Regions from separate parts of the Paraburkholderia sp. RL17-368-BIF-A genome, predicted to be linked through region 1. Evidence: riboswitches for the same ligand, from Rfam matches in the RefSeq annotation. Region 1 holds a riboswitch; the other holds the start of a gene.
The links. A riboswitch is a leader RNA that binds a small molecule or an ion and turns the genes downstream of it on or off. The one in region 1 is predicted to bind FMN.
Positions count from the first base shown of each region.

Region 1 (8,636 bases):
ATACGGGCTTCGAATTCCTCGGCAACGGCACAATTCTCGGCCTTTCCATGCCCGTGTGGATTCTCGTGATTCTTGCTGCCATCACCATTTTTGTTGCGAAGCGTACGCCGCTTGGCCGGCGCATCTATGCGATCGGCGGCAACGAGCAGGCGGCGCGCTTCTCGGGAATCCGCACCAACCGCGTGAAGCTGTTCGTGTACATGTTCTCGGGATTCTGTGCGGCGATCGTCGGACTGGTGATCACTGCGCAGTTGCAGACCGCTCACCCATTGACCGGCCAGACGTTCGAGCTGAACGCGATTGCCGCGGTCGTATTGGGAGGAACTGCGTTGATGGGTGGCCGCGGTACGGTCTTCGGTTCGGTCGTCGGCGCCTGTGTGATCAGCATTCTCGGCGACGGCATGGTGATGTGCGGCATCAGCGATTTCTGGCAGATGGTGATCAAGGGCCTCGTGATCATCTTCGCTGTCGTCATCGATCAGTTGCAGCAGCGCCTGCAAAGCCGCATGGTTTCGCTCACCGCGTGAGCGTCACGAGTTGAGCCGTCTTCTGGAAAGCAACATGCAATATGTTCTGGCAATCGATCAGGGCACGAGCGGTACGAAAGCACTCGTGTTCGATGCGGAAGGGCAGGTGCACGCTCGCGGTTTCGTGGCCGTACCGTGCACGCATCCGCGCAACGCATTCGTCGAGCAGGACCCGCAGCTGATTTATGAGTCGGTACTGCAAGCGGTTTCCATTTGCCTCGGTGAATTCAAAGGCGACCGGAAAGAGATAGCAGGTGTCGGCATCTCGAATCAGCGTGAGACGGTCGTGCTGTGGGATGACGAAGGTCGCCCGATCGTTCCGGCAGTGTCGTGGCAGTGCCAACGTTCTCTCGCGATATGCGAGCGTCTAAAGCAGGAAGGCAGGGCACAGGTCATTGCAGAGAAGACGGGACTATTGATCGACCCGTACTTTTCGGGAACGAAGCTCATCTGGCTTAACGAAAACGATGAGCGGGTGCGCGCGCATATCGCCGCCGGCACCGCTCGCTTCGGCACGGTCGATAGCTGGCTTCTGTACCGTTTGACAAACGGCGACGTGTATCGCACCGATTACACGAACGCGTCGCGAACCATGCTGTTCAATCTTGCAGGACTTGAATGGGATCGCGAACTGCTCGCCGATTTCGGTTTGCAGAAACTGCGGCTGCCTGAACTGCGCCCGTCGGCATCCGATTTCGGCGCGAGCGATTTCAACGGCATTTTCGATCGACCCATCCCGATCGTATCGATGATCGGCGATTCTCATGCGGCGGCCGTTGGCGAAGGCTGCCTCAGTCCCGGATTTGCCAAGGCAACAATGGGAACGGGCTCGTCGATCATGATGAACGTGGGTGGCAAGCCGTTGCCCGCGGACCACGGTCTCGTGTCGACGCTTTGCTTTGCCACCGAACAGCGGGTGGATTACGCGCTGGAAGGCATCGTCATTAGTGCCGGGTCAACGCCTTCGTTCCTCAAGGAAAAACTGCGCATCGTAAAGGATTTCGCGGAAGCGGAAGAGGCGTTCACGGAATATGACAACGGCGGCGTGTTTCTTATTCCGGCTTTTTCGGGAATCGGTTGCCCGCACTGGAAATATCCAGGCGGCGCGCAGATCGTCGGGCTGAATTTCTCGACGTCCTGGCAAAACGTCGTGCGCGCAGCTTATGAATCGATCGTCTATCAGATCAGGGACGTGATCGCAGTCATGGAGCGCGCTGCCGACGTCCCGTTGCGCGAACTCTTTCTCGACGGAGGACTGGTTCAACGGCCATTCCTTCTTCAATACCTGGCGGACACATTGAACCGGCCGGTGAGCACGCTGACGCTGAGCGAGATATCCGCTGCGGGCGCAGCAGCGCTTGCCGCGTTGAAGCTCGGGTTAATCAACTCGCTCGATGCCTATCGCGAGACTCGCGTGGTGGCACGACGCGTCGAACCAGGGCCAGGCGTCGAAGCGGCTGCAAGAAATCACGAGCAATGGTTGCAATGGATACGACGGCTTTAAGCTCCGTCGATTAGTGGAGATCGGCATATGGCATTCCAGCAGCGTTTCGAAAACAAGGTGGTGGTTGTCACTGGCGGCAGCCGGGGTATCGGATTGGGCATTGCCAGGCGCTTTGCGCAGGAGGGCGCGAAAGTGTGCGTGTCGGCGAATGAAAAAGCCGTGCACGACGCTGCCGCGCAGCTACGCGATTCCGGCTTCGAGGCCCTCGCCGTGCAAACCGATGTCACGAGCAAGGAACAGGTTGTCGCGCTCTACGAGGAAGTGGCGGCCACGCTAGGTGAGGTTGATGTTTCAGTCCAGAACGCGGGCGTCATTACGATCGCGAAGCTGGAAGATCTGACCGAGAAGGAATGGGACAACGTACTTGCGGTGAACACCAAAGGCGTTTTTCTGTGTTGCCAGGAAGCGGCGAGACGGATGCTGCGTGCCGGGAAAGCGGGCCGTCTGATCAATACGGCGTCGGGACAGGCCAGACAAGGTTTCGTCTATACCCCGCACTATGCAGCCAGCAAGTTTGGCGTTCTGGGCATCACGCAGAGCCTCGCGAAAGAACTGGCGCCCACGGGCATCACAGTGAACGCGTTCTGCCCCGGCATCATCGCGACTGACATGTGGTCGTATAACGACGAAGCGTGGGGCAAGCTGCTGGGCAATTACAAGCCTGGCGAACTCATGGCCGAGTGGGTCGAGAACATTCCCATGAAGCGTGCGGGTAGCGACAAGGATGTAGCAGGTCTGGTCGCGTTCCTGGCGTCCGATGACGCGTCATACATCACGGGGCAGACCGTGAACGTCGATGGCGGAATGTTCATGTCCTGAGGCCGCGTTCGCAGGTCGCGAGACACGTTGCCTCGCGACTTTCTATCGGACTCGGTCCGCGAGTCTCAGGCGGTCTGCAATAGCGAAAGCTTATTCACTGTGTCGCCGCAAGCGCGCGCCACTTCTGCGCCCTTCACGACGAAGTGCTCAGTGAAGAACTTCACATGCTCTTCGCCGTGGTGGAAGTGGTGCGGCGTCAGCACAGCAGAGAACACAGGAACACCTGTTTCGAGTTGAACCTGCATCAAGCCTGAAATGACCGCTTGAGCGACGAATTCATGGCGATAGATGCCCCCGTCGACAACAAGTCCGGCCGCAACGATGCCAGCGTATCGACCGCTCTGTGCCAGCCGTTTTGCGTGCAGCGGGATTTCGAACGCTCCGGGTACTTCATAAAGATCGATGTCGCCGCTCGCATAACCAAAGTCTTCGATGACCTTAAGGAAAGAGGTTTTGCATTGGTCGACGATGTCGCGGTGCCAGCACGCCTAGACAAAAGCGATGCGACCGCGGTTGCTGCCGGAAACGAATGCTGCTTGTGCTTCGATCGAGTGAGATGTGTTCATGGAGTTCAGCCTGTTTTGTGTGAACAGGGCGAAGAACAGCCGTCTCCCGCCAGTGCGGGCATTGTGGCTGTTCTGTTCTCTTTCATCCGGACTATACCGTCGGCCCCGGAATCCAACCGGGTCTGCTGACCTCTGTTATCGCAGCAATATCGAAACAGAGCGCTCGCGGGCTACGTCTGCAAAAGACGATTACCGCCGGTGGGGAATCGCACCCCGCCCCGAGAACGTGTTCTTGAAGAACGGTGCGTAAATTACCACGTATCCGGCAAATCTGCTGCGCCACCCGCACCACATTTCACTGCGTGCCTGCCTGAAATTGTTGCCCTCCAGGCAACATGGTGTACGCATTCGCGATGCTACTGGCGCTCGTCCTCGCTGACTACTATCTGTCACACGCTCCTTCGAAATGCAGGCAATACGGAGCGCGTGACACTCGTAGTCGTGCTCGTGAACCGCGTCGCGCGGTGCAGTGCGGCTCACCCCACTTAATCAATTGGACTATTGAACATGAGCGAAACAACTCGCAATATGCGGCCGGTTATCGCCAACGTCGGCAAAGAAGGGTCAGGCGAACTCGTGTCTTCCCGCTACGGCGTGCGCGTGGGCGACGTTGACGTCGTGCTGATCAGCGATGGCGTTCTGCCGCTGCCCACCTCCACCATGTCGACTAACGTGAGCGAAGCTGACCGCAACGAATGGTTCGATGGTCGTTTCCTGCAGCGCGATATGTTCGACTGGGCGCTAAATATTGCGCTCGTGCGCAGCGGCGACCGCCTGATTCTGATCGACTCGGGCGTGGGCGACGGTTTCGAATACTTCACGCGCGCCGGCCGCTCGGTAATGCGCCTGGAGTCGGCGGGTATCGACTTGGCTGCGATTACCGACATCGTGATCACGCATATGCATATGGACCACGTCGGCGGCCTGAACGTTGCCGGCGTCAGGGCCAAGCTGCGCCCGGACGTGCGCATTCACGTGTCGGCGAAGGAAGTAGAGTTCTGGAAAAATCCGGACTTCAGCAGGACGGTGATGCCGGAAACTGTTCCTCCGGCGCTACGCAAGGCTGCTGCGACGTTCGCGGAACTCTACCGCGAAAACATCGTGCAGTTCGATCAGACCGTGGAAGTTGCCAAGGGCGTGTCGGCGCGCGTGACGGGTGGACACACGCCGGGGCATTGCGTCGTGGACGTCGCATCGAACGGCGAAAAACTGACGTTCGTGGGCGACGCGATTTTCGAGGTCAACTTCGACCATCCCGACTGGCAAAACGGCTTCGAGCACGATCCTGAATTGGCTGCGGACGTGCGTATCGCGCTACTCAATGAAGCCGCTGAAACCGGCGCTCTGCTGGCCGCAGCGCACGTCGCGTTCCCATCCATCGGTCACGTTGCGAAGACGGACAACGGCTTCCATTTTGTGCCGGTGGTGTGGGACTACTGATCGGTGCCCGACGATCAACCATCGCCGTATAGATTGCACTGACGTTTGTCAGAAAACCGCCACGAGCGCACAAGGCTCACGGCGGTTTTTTGCAAACGGTCACTTGCCCTGGTGTGACCGCGGCAGATCAATGCGGTGCCGTTGATACCGGTTGCACGCATCTTTCATCCTTCAACGGAGCGCATCATGAGAGTGAAGAGTTTGTTGCCCGCAATTTTATGCACGTCGATGGCGCTGGCGGTCATCCCCGCGATAGCCGGCGCCGAGCCGTTCACGATCAGGGTCGACGACCTGCGTGACGGGCACTTTTCGAACGAGCAGGTGTACGGAGGTTTTGGCTGTCACGGTAACAACGTTTCGCCGCGCATTTCATGGGCTCACGTTCCGCGCGGCACGAAGAGCATTGTCGTGACCATCTTCGACCCTGATGCGCCGACTGGCGGGCTCGGCTGGACGCATTGGGAGATCGCCAATATTCCACCTTCCGAGTCGTCGCTCGAAAAAGGCGCTTCCGGCAATTCGAAGCTCTTGCCGGCAGGCGCCATTGAGACGTTGACGGACTTCGGCGAATCCAGATACGGCGGACCGTGTCCGCCTAAAGGGGAATCGCATCGATATGTCGTGACGGCGTCTGCTCTCGACGTGGCGCAGATCGATGTCGCCCCGGCGGCGAGTCCCGCAGTCGTCGCCTATCAGATGCATGGGAAAGTCATTGCTCAGGCGAAGTATGTCGCCAGATATCATCGCGCGTCGACTAACGATTAACGATTGACGCGTGCAAGAACCAGGATATCGGCAACCGTTCCTGGCAGCTCGGCTGCCGGTGGGACGGTTGCTGCATTTCAGATGCAAATCCTTTGCACGCCGTTCAATTGCACGATGCGTCGCTTATCGAGCGCAGGCTGATTGAGTTGTTCTCGTGCATAGATTCTTTCCGAAGCTGCGAGCCGATAACGAGGCAAGTCGTCCGGTCCGGGCTGGATGTGCAGCATGTGCTTTGCAACCAGACCTTCAACTACGTCTATCGCATTCGAAAGATCGCCCGTTCGGTTCGTTCCGTTCGCCACCGCCGCGAGAACGGCATCGAGCGTTGCGGGCTGTTCAAACGACGACAACCGGCGGAAAGCGGACCTCTCCTCGTCCGACAGCAGCGCGTAACTCCATCCAATCGATGCGGCGAGACTCCGATGCCTCGCAGGCGCATTGCGGCATCCCTGCCATTGAAGACGTGAGCGGGTTCCGAGCAGCGTCATGGTGCCGGCCAGTCCAAACGTCGCGACGCGCGCCGCAGCAAGTTCGATTGCAAGCGCGACGCCTTCCAGTTCGCGGCACATCTCCGAAATGGCTGCATAGCTCTTGCTGGTCTGCGGGAATCTCGCGCCCGCTTCCAGAGCGCGTTGAATGAATACCTGCACGGCGGGATAAGTATGCGCATGTTCGATCGAAATCACCTCAGGTCCCGGCGGGACTTCGAGCGCAGGCAGGCGGCAGACGTGTTCGTATTTCACTCGTAGCGCCTCGCGACTTGTCAGCACGAAATAGGTCGCGGATGAGACCGCGAGGATTTGCGTTGTGAGGGACGTCACCTCGTCGATGACATGCTCGCAGTTGTCCAGAATGATCAGCGCGCGCCGGGTGCAAAGATAATTGGCGATGCATGCGACGGGTATGTGGTGAAGATCGCCTAACCCAAGCAGACGAGCGAGCGTGAGCGCTACCGTATCGCCATGAGTAACTTCGCTCAAATCGGCGACGTGGATCTCCGAAGGAAACACTCCGGACAGTCTCTTCGCGAGAGCAATGGCGACTGTCGTTTTGCCGATGCCTCCAGGTCCCACAATAGATATGAGCCGATGTCTGCTCAAGTCGGACGCAAGCGTTCGCAAGACCTCGTCGCGACCTTGCGGGCAGGCGGCTCCTGGTGTGAAGTCGCCGGAATGTACTCGGGAAGACGGTTCAGCAAACAACGAACTGGATTCGACAACGATCCGTTCACGCGTAAGCTGACCAACAAAGCAGTAGCCGATGCCCTGAACGTTTTTAATGTAGCGCGCACCGTCCTCGCCGTCGCCCAGTGCTTTGCGTAATCCAGCAATGTTCACGCGCAGGTTGCTTTCGTCCACGACGATATTCCGCCACGCATGCGACATCAACATGCGCCGCTCCACGACCTGTCCGGCGTTCTGAATAAGCGCAATAAGAATATCCAGCGCGCGGCTGCCTATTTGCACGAATGAACCTGACCGTTCGAGACGCCTCTCCGCCGGAAACAGCGTGAACGGCCCAAATGATATGGCCTCGCCGTAGTCCTGCCGGTCGGTATTTGTCACCACGCCGGAACGCAAAAAATCTTCCTTGGCATTCATCTTCTCAGCAGACTCCGGATTGCGCGATTCAGGTGCATTGGAATAGACCCATACCACGGTCTCTCCGCGGCGAAACATTGCGTCACAAGCAATCCTAGTTGCGCCGCCCAGAACATGGAAGACGCCGGCGGGATATCACAGTGTTGCCGCCAGGACAACATCGGGGCCATTGAGCGATTGGCGTACTAGCCCATTCACCGGACCTCATCTGCAGAAGCGGTTGATTGGGCATAGAGTGCCAGCGAGACCTGGTCTCGAACGAGGTTTGCGCCTCCGCGTGTGGTCTGCTGGTGAAGCGAGTAGAGAAGATTAGAGAAGAGTTGATGCGGCGAGAAGCGAGAAACAACATCCAACTGTGAGACATGCCATGACAAAGATATCGGTTCCCATTATTTGCCTCGAATGCAACCCGGACGGAAGCTCCGTAGGGAATTCCGTTCTTTCTTCTGTTTTGCTGGATCTTCGACCCGACGGCGACGGAAGGTATAGATCCGAGTGCTCGCGCGGTCATCAGCAGATCGTGGCATTGCGGCAGCAGAAGTTCGAGATTCTTTTTGAACTCGCCGCTTACGCGATACGCGATGGACACTATCGACAATCGGTATCGTCCTGCACCGCGAGTCTCGAAGCCTTTCACGAATTCTTTCTGCGCGCGATGGCGTACGAGAACGGAATAAAGAAAGAGCGTTTCGATGCCGCGTGGAAGCTGCTGGGCATTAGCCCGCAGAATCGCCAGGAAGCCTACTTGCTGAACTACCGGAACTTCTGCGCGCGGCGTCCCGTTCTACTCAGCCACCAACAGAACGACTGGAAAGACTCGGTCATGCAGAAAGGAAAAATGCCGACGCGCGAAGAATGCGTGAAGTTTGGCCAGGCCGTATTGCATGTATTGCAGACGGCGGTGGGAGACACGAGGGTTGCCTTTCCCAATGGCGTAAAGCAGGCAATGCAGGAACACGCGACTGCGGCTGAACAACATGCGTCCAGATCCGAAGTGCCGTGGAGCATTCGCACCATCGTGAATCTTGCCAAGGAGGATGGCGAACATCCCCATGCGACGCTCGAAGCCGAGCTCGCCAGAACGAATTGACGACATTGAAGCCGTCGATTGTTGTCGCCGAGACAACACGGTGATCTCCTTTGCGTGCCTACTGCCATTCGAGCACCAAGTCTACGATTTGTCGTGACGGCGGGCGGCAGATGAGTCGGCCGCCGCGATCATTAGCGATCGTCGCGCAGCGCAGCAGGGCTCGGTTTGTCGTGAGTTCCGGTGCACATCGTCAACTTGGCAATTTAAAAACTTAGGGCAAGAATCATGTCGCAGAAGATCTTGATTGTGGGTGCCGGCTTCGCCGGAGTGTGGGGCGCGCTTGGCGCGGCTCGCGTGCGCGACCGTGCCGGCGCAACGGCTGGC
Region 1 covers NZ_JARESN010000022.1:13,145-21,780, forward strand. The annotation lists gene P0D87_RS27730 (ABC transporter permease) at 1-527, shown strand, start outside; gene P0D87_RS27735 (FGGY-family carbohydrate kinase) at 562-2,031, shown strand; gene P0D87_RS27740 (glucose 1-dehydrogenase) at 2,059-2,850, shown strand; partial or broken gene P0D87_RS27745 (6,7-dimethyl-8-ribityllumazine synthase) at 2,916-3,416, opposite strand; FMN riboswitch at 3,487-3,646, opposite strand; gene P0D87_RS27750 (MBL fold metallo-hydrolase) at 3,924-4,856, shown strand; gene P0D87_RS27755 (YbhB/YbcL family Raf kinase inhibitor-like protein) at 5,043-5,621, shown strand; gene P0D87_RS27760 (ATP-binding protein) at 5,699-7,279, opposite strand; gene P0D87_RS27765 (hypothetical protein) at 7,590-8,312, shown strand; gene P0D87_RS27770 (NAD(P)/FAD-dependent oxidoreductase) at 8,538-8,636, shown strand, end outside.

Region 2 (8,636 bases), on a different contig from region 1:
ATCTACAACGCGATCGTCTGGCAGGACCGCCGCACCGCCGACTTCTGCGACCAGCTCAAGGAGCAGGGACTCGAAGCCCGAGTGCGTGCGAAGACCGGCTTGCCGATCGACTCGTATTTCTCGGCGACCAAGATTCGCTGGATTCTCGACAACGTGGAAGGCGCGCGCGACAAGGCGAAGCAAGGCCGCCTCGCATTCGGCACGGTGGATAGCTGGCTCGTGTGGAATTTCACCAAGGGCGGCCTGCACGTCACCGACGTGACGAATGCATCGCGCACCATGCTCTTCAATATCCACACGCTGAAATGGGACGATGAACTGCTCGACGCGCTCGACATTCCGCGCAGCATGTTGCCGGAAGTGCGTCCTTCGTCGGAAGTGTATGGGCCGACCAAGACCACGGTGTTCGCGTCGAAGATTCCGCTCGCGGGCATCGCCGGCGACCAGCATGCGGCGCTGTTCGGCCAGATGTGCACGGAGTCGGGCATGGTGAAAAACACCTACGGCACCGGCTGCTTTCTCGTGATGAACACCGGCGACAAGCCAATTGAATCGAAGAACAATCTCGTCACGACGATTGCGTGGCAAATCGGCGATCAGATCAACTACGCGCTCGAAGGCAGCATCTTCATCGGCGGCGCGGTCGTGCAATGGCTGCGCGACGGTCTCGGCATCATCAAGAACGCGGCTGAAATCGAAACGCTCGCACGCGGCGTGCCGCATTGCGACGGCGTGTATCTGGTGCCCGCGTTCGCCGGCCTGGGTGCGCCGCACTGGAATGCGCGGGCTCGCGGCACGCTGTTCGGCGTGACGCGCGGCACGACGTCCGCGCATATCGCGCGCGCGGCGCTCGATTCGATTGCGTATCAATCGCTCGACGTGCTGAAGGCGATGGAGGCCGACTCCGGCATTCGCATCGGCGAATTGCGCGTAGACGGCGGCGCATGCGCGAACAATCTGCTGATGCAATTCCAGGCCGACATTCTCGGCGTCGACGCGGTGCGTCCCAAGGTGTCGGAAACCACGGCGCTCGGCGCCGCGTATCTCGCGGGGCTCGCCGTCGGCTACTGGAAAGATGTCGGCGAACTGCAAAGCCAGTGGAAGCTCGATCGACGCTTTACGCCCGCGCTCGGCAAAGAGGACGCGAAGGAATGCCTCGACGGCTGGCAGCGCGCGATTCGCGCCGCCAAAGCCTGGGCCGATGCGCCCTCCAGCTCCTGAGCTTGCGCGCGGCGCTAGTCACGCGTGAACGTTCTGCAGGGCTAACGCCAACCTGAGATAAAGCCGCAACGAAGCCGCCCGCCTCGCGGCTTCCCTAACAACAATATTTCGGATAACCAACGATGTCTCCTTACATTGCGGAATTCATCGGCACGGCACTGGTCGTGCTGCTCGGCGACGGCGCTGTCGCCAACGTGCTGCTTGCACGCACCAAGGGCAAAGGCGCGGACCTGATCGTGATCGTCATGGGCTGGGCGATGGCCGTGTTCATCGCGGTCTACGTGACGGCCTCGTACAGCGGCGCGCACCTGAATCCGGTGGTGACCATCAGCCTCGCGCTCGCGGGCAAGTTCGCGTGGGCCAAGGTGCCCGGTTATGTGGCCGCGCAAATGCTCGGCGGCATGGCGGGTGCACTGCTCGTGTGGGTCGCGTATCGGCAGCACTTCGCGAAGGAAGGCGACGCCGACGTCAAGCTCGGCGTGTTCTGCACCGCGCCCGCGATTCGCAGCGTGCCGCACAACCTGCTGACAGAGATGATCGCCACGTTCGTGCTGATTCTCGGCGTGCTGTATCTCGCTTCGCCGCAAGTCGGGCTCGGCGCGCTGGACGCGCTGCCGGTCGGACTGCTCGTGCTCGGCATCGGCATTTCTCTCGGCGGACCGACTGGTTACGCGATGAGTCCCGCGCGCGATCTGTCGCCGCGTTTGATGCATGCGCTACTGCCGATCCCCGGCAAGCGCGACAGCGACTGGCGCTACGCGTGGATTCCCGTGTGCGGTCCGCTCGTCGGCGGCGCGGTAGCGGCGGGGCTTTATCTGTATCTGCACGCGCGTTGAGCGCGGCGCGCTCGCGAATCGCGAGCAACGCAATGCGATGGAGCGAAAGCGCCGCCGAAGCACGTATCATGGCGCTTTCACACCGCGCGCATGAGCCGGCTATTCGTGGCTATGGCGTCTGCGCGCGCCACCGCTTTCCGGCTCCTCCACGCATGATCGACCACCTTATCTGCGACTGCGACGGCGTACTCGTCGACAGTGAAGTCATCGCCGACCGCGTCATGCACGAGACGCTCTCGGCTACGTTTCCGGGCCTCGACTTCGAACCTATCGTCAAGACGGCGTTTGGCCAGCAAACCTCGCGCTTTCTCGAAGGCATCGAGACCACCTTCGGCATCACGCTGCCGGCCGATTTTCTGAACACGATCGAGCACAACGTCGAGCTCGCGCTCGCTGCGTCGCTTAGTCCGATCAACGGTGTGCGCGACGCGCTGCAGCGTGTGACGCTGCCGGCCGCCGTGGTGTCGAACAGCCGCATGTCGCGCGTCGCCGCATCGCTGCGGCGCGCCGGATTGCAGCAGATTTTCGGCGAGCGCGTGTTCAGCGCGGAACAGGTCGCGCGGCCGAAGCCGTTCCCCGACGTGTACCTGTTCGCCGCGCAGACGCTCGGCGTCGATCCATCGCGATGCATCGTCGTGGAAGACAGCGTGGCGGGCTTGAACGCGGCGCGCGCGGCGGGAATGAAGACGATCGCGTTTGTCGGCGCGAGCCATATTCCCGACGGCTACGCGGACGCGCTGCGCAACATGGGCATCACGCGGATCATGCAGCACATGGACGAATTGCCGGCGTTAATCGACGCAGGTGTGCGCGGCGAGTTTGGCGACGTGCAGTCGTAGCGGTTCAGAGAACCGCCCACTTCACGCGCCACGCCGCTCACCGCCTTGAATTCACCTCGAATTCAAGCCTCTTCGACGCATTCCCGCGCCTGCGTCAGCGCCAGGCGAAACTCGGCCAGCTCCGCAATCGTCAGCATCGGCAGATTGTGTTTTGCGGCAAAGCGTTCGACGTCGGCGCCGCGCGTCATCGTGCCGTCGGCGTTCATCAATTCACAGAGCACGCCAGCGGGCTTGAGCCCCGCCAGAATCGCGAGGTCCACGGTGCCTTCCGTATGTCCGCGACGCGCCAGGACGCCGCCCGGCATCGCGCGCAACGGGAACACATGGCCGGGGCTCACGATGTCGGCAGGCTTCGCGTTATCGGCAATCGCCGCGCGGATCGTCGTCAGCCGGTCGAGTGCCGACACGCCGGTCGTCACGCCCTCGCGCGCTTCGATCGACACCGTGAACGCGGTGCCGTGACGGCTTTCGTTATGGACGGCCATCGGCGGAAGTTCGAGCGCGCGGACCTTGTCGTCGGTCAGACACAGGCACACGATGCCGCTGCATTCGCGAATCAGCAGCGCCATGGTTTCGACGGAAAGACGCTCGGCGGAGACGATCAGATCGGCCTCGTTCTCGCGGTCGTCATCGTCTTGCAGCACGACGGCGCGGCCTTCGCGCATGGCTTGCAAGGCGGCGGCGATACGCGGCGGAACGGCTTCGGTGGAGAGCAGCGGGAGATCGGCGAATGCGTCGTGCGCAAGCGTCGAAGGAGCGGGAAAAGTAGCAAAGGACATGGTTGAAACGCTCATCGCAAAAGTTGGGCGAGAAACGTTTCAGGGCATTGCAAACAGACAAAGACGCGCCGTGCAGCGCCGCCTCGCGATGCAGGCGGCGTTCGCGCACCACTCCGACATGCGAGCGGCGCCACGGAAACGAACATGACTATCTGCACATCTTCTTCCATCCGGACTGTGACCGTCGGCTCTGGCTTCTCACCAGATCTGCTGACCCCGCGGCGGCTTTCGGTCGATTGAAAACCGCGCTATTGCGGGCGCTCGCGGGCTCGCCGGCCTGCGCTTTCGCGCTGCCGGCATACCGCCGGTGGGGAATTTCGCCCCGCCCTGAAGACGCACTGATTGCCGGACGAACCGGCGGGCCAAGCATACAACAGTCGCGCGCGAACCGCAGCGCAACCCCTACTGCCCGGACGGGTTTCACGTCCGGCCGGCACACATGCGGCGCATTCGATCAAACGGGCGCAGCCTCGCGCGACGTGTCGTGCTGCGCGGGCACGTCCCAGCGCGGCGGCGTCTCGGCCTTCAGCGTCACGCGAAACGCGCGCGCTTCGGTGTCGCCGGGATTGCGCAGGCTGTGCGGCTGATCGGCGTCGAATACGATCGCGTCGCCCGTTGCGAGCAACTGGCGCTGGTCGTGCACGCTGACCTCGAGCGTGCCCTCGCTGACGACGAGATTGACCGTCGTGCCAGGCGCGCGGCGCACGCCCGCTTCCGTGTGCAACGGCGCGATGCGCAGCTCGTGAAATTCGGCGGCGGTCGGCTCGTTGTCGGGATAGAGCGGGCGAGCCGAATAGCGTCCGTTGGAACTGACGACGCGCGACGAACGCTCCGCCGGCAAGTGCTCGAAACCGTTCGTCGCGTGACGTCGCAGGAAGGCCGCGACCGACACCTTCAACGCGGCGGCCACCTTGCACAGCACCTTGATGGACGGCACGCTGCGCGCCGATTCGATTTGCGCGAGCATCGCGCGCGATACGCCGGACGCGCGGGCCAATGCGTCGAGCGACAACTGACGTTCCGCGCGCAAACGCGCGAGATTCACGCCGACCAGATGTTCGAGCGCGTCGAAAGGTTCAGCGGCACGCGGCGGCGCATCGGTATCGGCCGTGGGATCGCGGACCAGAGCAAGCGGGGAATGCATGATTGCCTCCAGAAGCGCCGCCGGGCGGCGGGCAAACAGTTAGTGGAAGCAAGATAGCATCGCGCCCCGCAGCGCCCAACGAAGTTATCTTCACACTGTTATCAGTATTGCGGAGGACGCTTTTCGCAAAGCTTGTGCGCATTTTTCATATGCGGAGCGCAGTGCGCGTTTCGTTGTGGTCGCGATTGCGATTGCGGCTGTGATGGCGCTTCTGATCGCATGCGGCGGCATCCGCGCGTGCGCGCCTCGCCAGGACTCACGCCCGCTCGCGCACCTGCACGCCGCTTCGCGCTTCATCGGACGCCGGCGTATCCATACGCGACGCGAACCACGTCAGCAGCAACGCGCTCAAGCTCACCGCCGCCGCGACCCACGGCAACGTATCGAGCGAATGGCCGTGATCGATCACGAGACCGCCGAGCCACGCGCCGCCCGCATTGCCGACATTGAACGCGCCGATGTTCAGCGTCGACGCGAGATTCGGCGCCTTGGCCGCCTTCTCGACCACGCGCATCTGCAACGGCGGCACGGTCGCGAACGCGGCGATGCCCCACACGAACACGGTGACCGCCGCGGCCACCTGCGAATGGCTGGTGCGGGCGAACAGCGCCATCACGACGGCAAGCGCCGCGAGAATCGCCATCAGCGAAGGCATCAGCGCGCGGTCCGCGAGCTTGCCGCCCACGGTGTTGCCGATCGTCAGTCCCACGCCGAACAGCACGAGAATCAGCGTGACGGCGCGCGGCGAGAAGCCGCTCACCTGCTCGAGAATCGGCGCGATATACGTGAACACGACGAACACGCCGCCGAAGCCGAGCACGGTCATCGCGAGCGCGGTCCAGACTTGCGGGTCCTTCAGCACGCGCACTTCATGGCCGAGACCGGCCGGGGCGGAATCGTGGCGATTCGGCACGAGCGCCGTCACGCCCGCCAGCGACAGCACGCCGAACGCGCTGACAATCCAGAAGGCGACGCGCCAGCCGAACTCCTGGCCGACGAACGTGCCGAACGGCACGCCGAGCACGTTCGCGAGCGTGAGGCCGGTGAACATCAGCGCAATCGCGCTCGCGCGCTTTTCCGACGGCACGAGCGACGCCGCCACCACCGCGCCGATGCCGAAGAACGAGCCGTGCGCGAACGAGGTCACGACGCGCGCGATCATCAGCACCGAATAGCTCGACGCAATCGCGCACAGCGTATTGCCGACGATAAACACGCCCATCAGCAACTGCAGCGCGAGCTTGCGCGGCATTCTGCTGGTGACGACCGCAAGCAGCGGCGCGCCGACCGCGACGCCGAGCGCATAGCCGCTCACGAGCAGTCCCGCCGATGGAATCGACACGGCAAGATCGCGCGCGACTTCGGGCAGCAGGCCCATGATGACGAACTCGGTGGTCCCGATCGCGAAGGCGCTGATCGCGAGCGCGAGTAGTGGAATCGGCATTGTTGTTCTCCAGCTTGCAGGTTCGAAGTTTTACGGTTGGTTTTACGGTTGAGCGTGATGCAGCGCCGTCAGGAACTCGATGACGACGCCCGGCGCGAGCGCCACGAAAATCTGCATGGCGGCTTCTTGCGGGGCCATCGGCGGGACTTGCGCCGTTCGATAGACGACGCCGGATGCGCGCAGGCGCGCGAGCAGCGCCTGCCATTCGGCGGCGCTTTCCAGACGGAAGGCGATATGGTCGATGCGCGGCGCCGCGCGTAGCGACGGGTCCGGTGCGCTCGCCTCGACCAGATGCACGACCGGCCGGCCGTCCGCGTAGAGCCAGTAGCCGTCGACGGAAAACGGCGGACGCGCGCCTTGCGTCAAGCCGGCAATATCGACGAAGAAACGGCGGGCCGCGTCGAGATCGGCCGTGACGATGGTCGCGTGATCCAGTTGCATGATTTCCGGCGGCGCTCAGCGCCGCATGAGTTTTCGAGAAACGAATTGTCGGCGCGCGGCGGCCATTTGATAATTGGCGTAGCATTTGAAGCATTTTCAAATGCCATTTGAAGCGAGCGATGGATAATCTCGGCGACATTCGCCTCTTTGTCGAGGCCGCGCAGCAAGGCAGTTTGTCCGCGGCGGGCCGCAAAATGGGGCTCACGCCCGCCGCCGCGAGCGCGCGCCTCGCCAAACTCGAAGCCGGCCTGAAGGCGCGGCTTTTCGAGCGCACGACCCGCCAGTTGCGGCTCACCGACGAAGGCCGTCTCTATCTGAACTGTTGCCGCCAGGCGCTGCAATCGCTGGACGACGCGAAGGCCGCGCTCCAGGCCGGGCAAGGCGTGGTGCGCGGCAAGGTGCGCGTGTCGGCGACTTCGGACTTCGGCCGCAATCTGCTGATGCATTGGCTCGACGAATTCAACGCGCTCTACCCTGAAGTGACGTTCGCGCTCACGCTGTCGGACTCGCTGTCGAATCTCGTGCAGGAGGACATCGACCTCGCGATCCGCTTCGGCGTGCCGCAGGACAGCTCGCTCGTCGCCCGCAAGCTCGCGCCGAACCGGCGTGTGCTGTGCGCGTCGCCGGACTACATCGCGCGCAAAGGCGAGCCCGAAGATCCGCACGATCTCGCCAATTTCGACTGCATCGTGCTCAACACCGGCTCGGGGCCGGCCAACGAATGGCGGTTCACGCGCGGTGACGAAGTGCAGAACTACACGGTGCCGCTCGAAACCGCGCGCGAGACCAACGACGGCGCCGTCGCCCGCGAATGGGCGCTGCGCGGCTACGGCATCGTGATCAAGTCGATGTGGGACGTGGAAGCGGATTTGCGCGCGGACGGCCTGAAAATCCTGCTACCCGAATGGCGCTATCCGGACGCGCCGCTGCACGCGCTATACCACCGCAACCGCTTCATGGCGCCGCGCGTGCGCGTGCTGCTGGATTTTCTGAGCGAGCGCTTCGCGCAGGTATCGGACGAACTGGAAGGCCTGCTCGGCTTGCCGCCCGAGGCGCTGGAGGCGCCGGAGGCCGATGTGCGCCGCGAGGCCCTATCCGGCGAAGGGCTATAATATTGCGTTACGCGGCAAGCGCGCGCGGGCTGCGGCTAGAGCCCAGCCGACGGCGACCAGAAGCCCCGTCCCACGGACCTCGCGCACGTTTTCGCCTCTCCTCGACCCTTTACACAGCGCCCCCAGGTTAACCACTGCGACCGGCGAAATTCGATGACCAAAAAAGTTTATGTAAAGACCTTTGGCTGCCAGATGAACGAGTACGACTCCGACAAGATGGTCGACGTACTCGGCGCGGCTGAGGGCCTCGTCAAGACCGACACGCCCGAAGACGCGGACGTGATCCTGTTCAACACCTGCTCGGTGCGCGAAAAAGCCCAGGAAAAAGTGTTCTCCGACCTCGGCCGCGTGCGCGAGCTGAAGGAAGCGAATCCCAACCTGATCATCGGCGTGGGCGGCTGCGTGGCGAGCCAGGAAGGCGCGTCCATCGTCGCGCGCGCGCCTTATGTCGATCTGGTGTTCGGCCCGCAAACGCTGCACCGTCTGCCGCAAATGATCGACAAGCGCCGGGAAAGCGGCCGCGCGCAGGTCGACATCTCGTTTCCCGAAATCGAAAAGTTCGACCATCTGCCGCCCGCGCGCGTGGAAGGCCCGAGCGCTTTCGTGTCGATCATGGAAGGTTGCAGCAAGTACTGCAGCTATTGCGTCGTGCCCTACACGCGCGGCGAAGAAGTCTCCCGTCCGCTTGACGACGTTCTGACGGAAATTGCCGGTCTCGCCGATCAGGGCGTGCGCGAAGTCACCTTGCTGGGTCAGAACGTGAACGCCTATCGTGGCGCGCTGACCGTCGGCTCGTCGGAAATCGCCGACTTTGCGACGC
Region 2 covers NZ_JARESN010000007.1:44,638-53,273, reverse strand. The annotation lists gene glpK (glycerol kinase GlpK) at 1-1,221, shown strand, start outside; gene P0D87_RS14050 (MIP/aquaporin family protein) at 1,344-2,057, shown strand; gene P0D87_RS14045 (HAD family hydrolase) at 2,210-2,896, shown strand; gene ribB (3,4-dihydroxy-2-butanone-4-phosphate synthase) at 2,959-3,675, opposite strand; FMN riboswitch at 3,830-4,014, opposite strand; gene P0D87_RS14035 (helix-turn-helix domain-containing protein) at 4,130-4,819, opposite strand; gene P0D87_RS14030 (MFS transporter) at 5,076-6,263, opposite strand; gene P0D87_RS14025 (VOC family protein) at 6,306-6,704, opposite strand; gene P0D87_RS14020 (LysR family transcriptional regulator) at 6,824-7,816, shown strand; gene miaB (tRNA (N6-isopentenyl adenosine(37)-C2)-methylthiotransferase MiaB) at 7,970-8,636, shown strand, end outside.
Region 2: linked by a shared signal. The riboswitch ahead of ribB (3,4-dihydroxy-2-butanone-4-phosphate synthase) and the one ahead of P0D87_RS27745 (6,7-dimethyl-8-ribityllumazine synthase) in region 1 are both predicted to bind FMN.